Regions from separate parts of the Cronobacter universalis NCTC 9529 genome, predicted to be linked through region 1. Evidence: predicted binding sites of a transcription regulator. Region 1 holds the regulator's gene; the other holds the start of a gene.

Evidence for each region. The regulator LexA, encoded in region 1, represses DNA repair genes until DNA is damaged. The targets are predictions, from matches to a motif close to TNCTGTATGTACATACAGNA.
Region 2: the regulator LexA is predicted to act here: its motif matches at 1,852-1,871, upstream of uvrB (excinuclease ABC subunit UvrB).

Annotation. Positions count from the first base shown of each region.
Region 1 is NZ_CP012257.1:3,816,013-3,819,428, forward strand. It holds gene AFK65_RS17565 (CsbD family protein) at 1-44, opposite strand, end outside; gene dinF (MATE family efflux transporter DinF) at 252-1,559, opposite strand; gene lexA (transcriptional repressor LexA) at 1,685-2,293, opposite strand; gene AFK65_RS17580 (diacylglycerol kinase) at 2,402-2,770, opposite strand; gene plsB (glycerol-3-phosphate 1-O-acyltransferase PlsB) at 2,903-3,416, shown strand, end outside.
Region 2 is NZ_CP012257.1:1,383,723-1,387,138, forward strand. It holds gene bioD (dethiobiotin synthase) at 1-353, shown strand, start outside; gene AFK65_RS06335 (ABC transporter ATP-binding protein) at 350-1,057, opposite strand; gene uvrB (excinuclease ABC subunit UvrB) at 1,949-3,416, shown strand, end outside.

The DNA of each region.
Region 1 (3,416 bases):
CCTTTAAACTGTTTCCAGTTACCGCCAGCTTCATCTCTGTTCATAGACGTCTCCTTAACATTCGGTAGTGAATCAGTCTCACAGGTTCTCCTGTGGGGGTTCAGCCCGGGTCATCTTCATCATTTGCTGAACGTACTACTCATTTTAGACGTCAATTTTACCCCCGGCGGGATATTCAGAATCTTTAACCATAACGAAGCGCTGGAGCCGACAAATTTTCTTTTATCGGCGATGTGATACATCAGGAAAACTTAGTGCAAAAGACGCCCGCGACGCCATAAGTAACCGAGCGACAATCCGCGCAGCGCCAGGAAAACGGTGAGCGCCAGCCACAGACCGTGGTTGCCAAGCCGCGGCAGCGTGAGCAGCGTCAGGCCAAAACCGAGCGCCGCGACAGCCATACTGTTGCGCATCTCCGCCCCGCGCGTCGCGCCGATAAACATGCCGTCCAGCAGATAACACCAGACGCCGACTACCGGCAGGATCGCCTGCCAGAAGAGATAGGGCTGCGCCAGCGCCTGCAACGACGGCAAAGATGTTAACAGCGACACAATATACTGCCCCGCCACGGCATACAGCAGCGCGAACGCCAGCGCGACCATGCCTGCCTGTCGGCACGCCGCGCGCCAGACGCTGCGCAGTTGCGATTTATCCCGCGCGCCAAAGGCCTGCCCGGCATGCGCTTCCACCGCGTAGGCGAAGCCGTCGAGCGCATAAGCCGTGAAGGTTAACAGCGTCATCAGAATGGCGTTAACGGCGACAATATCGCTGCCAAGCCGGGCGCCAAACACGGTGACGGAGGCAAAGCAGATCTGCAACAGCAGCGAGCGCAGCATGATGTCGCGGTTAAGCTTAAGCAGCCTGCCGACGCCGCCGCGCCAGGCGGTTTTCAGCATCGCCGGGGTAATGCCGCGCAGGCGCAGCACGCGGGCCGCCATCATAAGACCAATGCCAAGCGTCGCGTATTCCGCTATCGCCGTCGCCAGCGCTGCGCCCTGGACGTTAAGGCCAAGCCCCATGACGAACCAGAGATCAAGCGCGATATTAAGCAGATTACCGACCACCAGCAGGATAACCGGCGCGCGGGCGTACTGAACGCCCAGCAGCCAGCCCAGCAGCACCAGATTAGCAAGCGACGCGGGCGCGCTGAGCCAGCGAATCTCCAGAAACCGCCGGGCCTGCGTCAGCACAGCGTCGCTGCCGCCGGTAATATGCAGCGCCAGATGAATCAGCGGTTCGCGCAGCGCGATAATCAGCACACCGGCGATAAGCGCCAGCGCCATGGGCTGCACCAGCGCGCGGGCCAGCGCCGCCGGATCGCGCGCGCCGAACGCCTGGGCGGTTAACCCGGTGGTGCTCATACGTAAGAACAGCAGCAGCATAAACAGGAAGCTGGTGGCGGTTGCGCCAACCGCGACGCCTCCCAGATACACGGGGCTGTCGAGATGGCCAATCACGGCGGTATCCACCAGGCCCAGCAGCGGCACGGTGATATTGGAGAAAATCATTGGCAGCGCGAGGCGCCAGAGAGCTTTATCGGTAGAAGTGAGAAAGGGCATATGGCGTTCCGATGCCGTTACGCGATGATGAAAAAATATGCAGACTTTAGCAGACGGGAGAGGTCATTACCGTAACCGGGGCGGGCCAGTTACGGTAATGCGGCGTCAGGCAGCCGGGAAAGGCCTCAGAGCCATTCGCCGTTACGGATCACGCCGACCGCCAGACCTTCGATAGAGAAGTTATGCTCGCGCAGATCGACAACGATCGGTTTGAACTCGTTGTTCTCTGGCAGCAGCTCAACGACATTGCCCTGTTTTTTAAGGCGTTTTACCGTCACTTCATCGTCAATACGCGCGACCACAACCTGGCCGTTGCGCACATCCTGCGTTTTATGAACCGCTAACAGGTCGCCGTCCATAATCCCGATATCTTTCATCGACATCCCACTAACGCGCAGCAGGAAATCGGCGTTCGGCTTAAACAGGCCAGGATCGACCTGATAGTGGCCTTCGATATGTTGCTGGGCCAGCAGCGGCTCACCTGCCGCGACGCGCCCTACAAGCGGCAGGCCGGTTTCTTCTTCCTGCAGCAGACGAATACCGCGCGACGCGCCGGAGACAATCTCAAGAACCCCTTTGCGCGCCAGCGCTTTGAGGTGCTCTTCCGCCGCGTTTGGCGAACGGAAACCCAGACGCTGCGCGATTTCCGCACGCGTAGGCGGCATGCCGGTCTGGCTGATGTGATCCCGAATGAGATCAAACACCTCTTGTTGCCTGGTAGTTAATGCTTTCATTCCGCCCCCTGGGTGCATATACAGTTATGCTGTGAGTATATACAGCTAAAGGTGATTTTAAAACCATAACCGGTTAAAAAAGCGCTTCTTTCGCGATTTCTGGAAAACTTATCGCAAATGCTGCCAGAGCAGCGTGACCCACACGACCAGCGCGAGGATAATCGACAGCAGGACCGCGGCGGAGCCCATATCCTTGGCGCGCCCGGAAAGTTCATGAAATTCAGGGCCGATGCGATCAACGACCGCTTCGATGGCGCTGTTGAGGATCTCAACGATCATAACCAGCGTCACGGAGCCAATCAGCAGGACGCGGGTGATCGGGTCGACATCCAGCCAGCAGGCGATAAGAATGGCGGCTATTACGGCAACCCCTTCCTGGCGAAATGCGGCTTCATTTTTCCAGGCGGCGCGTAATCCCTTCCAGGAATAGCCGGCAGCGTTAATAATTCGAGTTAACCCCGTGGTGTTGTTGGCCATGACAAGAAACCTTTTTTAAATTCAGGCGTCAATGCTAATGCGCTTCGATAAAGAAGCACCACAGAAATTCTACGGAGTTTCTGATATTCTTGCGCCGCAATTGCATTATTAACCAGAGGCTTTACATCGTTTATGTCCGGTTGGCCACGAATTTACTACAAATTACTTAATTTACCATTAAGCGTGCTGGTAAAAAGCAAGTCCATCCCGGCGGCGCCCTGCCCCGAACTTGGGCTCGATACGTCACGCCCCATCATGTATGTGTTGCCGTATAACTCGAAGGCGGATCTCCTGACGCTGCGCGCCCAGTGCCTGGAGCACGATCTGCCGGACCCGCTGGAACCACTGGTTATCGACGGCACCGAACTGCCGCGCTATGTGTTTATCCATGGCGGCCCCCGCGTGTTTACTTACTACACGCCGAAGGAAGAGTCGATCAAGCTGTTCCACAACTATCTCGACCTGCACCGCAGCAACCCGGATCTCGACGTCCAGATGGTGCCGGTGTCGGTCATGTTCGGCCGCTCGCCGGGGCGCGAAAAGGGCGAGGAAAACCCGCCGCTGCGCATGCTGAACGGCATTCAGAAATTCTTCGCGGTCTCCTGGCTTGGTCGCGACAGCTTTGTGCGTTTCTCGCCGCCGGTGT
Region 2 (3,416 bases), 1.9 Mb from region 1:
ACTGGGTGCAGGTGGAGGGCGCGGGCGGCTGGTTTACGCCGCTCTCTCACGACGCGACGTTCGCCGACTGGGTGCAGCAGGAGCGCCTGCCGGTGATTTTAGTGGTCGGCGTTAAGCTTGGCTGCATCAACCACGCGCTGCTGACCGCGCAGGCGGTGCAGTCCGCGGGTCTGCGCCTCGCGGGCTGGGTGGCGAACGACGTGCAGCCGCCCGGCCGCCGTCATCAGGACTATCTCGCCACGCTTGAGCGTCTGTTGCCGGCCCCGATGCTGGGTGAAATTCCGTGGCTGGGGGCCGAGCCTGACGTGACGCCTGCCGCGCAGTGGATCGATCTCAGCAAACTGGCGCGCTAGGGCGTTATCCAGTGCATAAGTCGCGCATCGGTTAACTGCGCCGCGCTGCCGCGGGCCACGGCGCGCCCGCGGTGCAGCAGACAGAAGCGATCCGCCACCCGACGGATAAACGACAGGTGACGCTCCACCAGCAGCAGGCTCATTCCCCACTCGCGGTTAAGCCGCGTGAGCAGATCCGCAAGCCGCGGAATAAACGTCTGCCCGAGGCCGCGCGTCGGCTCATCCAGAATCAGCAGCCGCGGGCGCGTCACCAGTGCCTGGGCGAGCGTCAGCTGGAGCGCGAGCTCCGGCGCGAGCCTGGAGGCCTGCGCGTGGCGGTTGGTCCAGAGCGTCGGGAACAGATCAAACACCGGCTCCGGGCTCGTCGCGATCTCAGGCTGCGCGCGCAGCGCGATATGCAGATTCTCCTCCACCGTCAGCTGTGAAAAATAGCGCCGCTCCTGCGGCACGTAACGGATGCCCAGCGCCGCGCGGGCGTCCGCGCCGACGCGCAGCAGCTCCTGCGGCGCTTGTCCGGCCTCGCGCCAGAGCATGCTGCCGCTCTTAACCGGCAGATAACCTGCCACGCAGTTCAGCAGCGTGGTTTTTCCCATGCCCGGCGCGCCGATAACGCAGGTGCACTCGCCGGGCAAAAGATCGAGGCTGACGTCCCACAGCGTATGCTGCGTGCCGTAAAAGTGGTTAACCGCGTGCAGACTTAACATGGCGCTTCTCCTTCAGACAGGGTATCGGAAAACAGCTTGGGCGCAGGTGTTCTGACGCCCGCATACGCAGTGACTTCCCCGGCCTGCCCGCGCGTCCTGCTGTCGCCTCCCGCCAACGGCGGGAAGAGGGTGTAGTTCCGGTAAAAGGGATACTGCAATTCTCTTGCCAGCCAGTGAAAACCCCTTCGATCGCGCCGGAAATTGAGACTAAACCTGAACGCGCGGCGAACGGGTAGTGCGTTATCCTGGGAAAAGCCGGGCGGCGTGCACATTTTAAGTGCTGCGGATGGCGTGCTTTTGGTGCAGCGTGGCGCAAATGCAAAGCAGAAATGTGTGAAAAGGATCGCGAAAGGCGCGGCGCGGAAAGCAAGCAAAATTCGTCAAAACAAGGCGGGAAAATTTTTTTCTGAGCCAGGCGCGGGCGGCCAGGGCGAACCGGCGACGCGGCGCGCTTTCAGGGCTGAACGCAGTTATCCACTATTCCTGTGGATAACCTTGTGTATTAGAGTTAGAAAACGCGCCGTAAGCGAGAGCCGATGCGGCTTTCACCCGATCTGGCGCGAAAGCCGTCTTTTCAGGAAAACCATTTAAAATTAACAGGTTAATTAAAAGCAAGCGCTGAAGGAAAAGTGTCATCTGCTGCAACAAAAGTATCACAGCCTCGCTTGACAAATGTTAAAGGATAAAAATTTCTGGGGATAACCGCCCTCATGTAGTGTTTTATCCGGCGCACGGGCAAATTTGCTTCATACCAGATGGTAAAAATGCGGTATGACCAAAATCCGCTAACCTGCTACTGATTTTATATCCAGTATTTAGCGCTGGCAAAAATCGCTGTGGCGAGTAAAATTAACGCTCTGTCCCGCGCAAATCTTCATCAGGTGTTTCTTCATGAGCAAACCGTTCAAACTCAATTCCGCTTTCAAACCTTCCGGCGACCAGCCAGAGGCAATCCGCCGCATCAAGGAAGGGCTGGAGGACGGGCTGGCGCACCAGACGCTGCTGGGTGTGACGGGCTCGGGGAAAACGTTCACCATGGCGAACGTCATCGCCGATTTGCAGCGCCCGACGATGGTGCTGGCGCCTAACAAAACGCTGGCGGCGCAACTCTACGGCGAGATGAAAGAGTTCTTCCCGGAGAACGCGGTGGAATATTTCGTCTCGTACTACGACTACTACCAGCCGGAAGCCTATGTGCCGAGCTCCGACACCTTTATCGAAAAAGACGCCTCGGTGAACGAACACATCGAGCAGATGCGTCTGTCGGCCACCAAAGCGCTGCTGGAGCGGCGCGACGTGGTGGTGGTGGCGTCCGTTTCCGCTATCTACGGCCTTGGCGACCCGGATCTCTACCTGAAGATGATGCTGCATCTCACCAAAGGGATGATCATCGACCAGCGCGCCATTCTGCGTCGTCTGACGGAGCTGCAATATACCCGCAACGACCAGGCGTTTCAGCGCGGCACCTTCCGCGTGCGCGGCGAAGTGATTGATATCTTCCCCGCGGAATCGGACGAGCTGGCGCTACGCGTCGAGCTGTTCGACGAAGAAGTCGAGCGCCTGTCGCTGTTCGACCCGCTGACCGGCACCGTCGATTCGATCATCCAGCGTTTCACCGTCTACCCGAAAACGCACTACGTCACGCCGCGTGAGCGCATCGTACAGGCGATGGAAGAGATCAAGGTGGAGCTGGCGGAGCGTCGGCAGGTGCTGCTGGCGAATAACAAACTGCTGGAAGAACAGCGTCTGACCCAGCGTACCCAGTTCGATCTCGAAATGATGAACGAGCTGGGGTACTGCTCCGGCATCGAAAACTATTCGCGCTATCTCTCCGGCCGGGGCCCCGGCGAAGCGCCGCCGACGCTGTTTGACTATCTGCCGGCGGATGGCCTGCTGGTTATCGATGAATCGCACGTCACCATTCCGCAGATTGGCGGGATGTTCCGCGGCGACCGCGCGCGTAAAGAGACGCTGGTGGAGTATGGTTTCCGTCTGCCGTCAGCGCTCGATAACCGTCCGCTGAAGTTTGAAGAGTTCGAGGCGCTGGCGCCGCAGACGGTGTATGTATCGGCGACGCCGGGCAACTATGAGCTGGAAAAATCGGGCGGCGAGATTATCGACCAGGTGGTGCGCCCGACCGGTCTGCTCGATCCGATTATCGAAGTGCGCCCGGTGGCGACCCAGGTGGACGATTTGTTGTCGGAAATCCGCAAGCGCGTCGCTATCAACGAGCGCGTGCTGGTGACGACGCTCACCAAGCGCATGGCGGAAGATTTAACCGAGTACCTGGAAGAGCACGGCGAAAAAGTGCGCTATCTGCACTCGGATATCGATACCGTGGAGCGTATGGAGATTATCC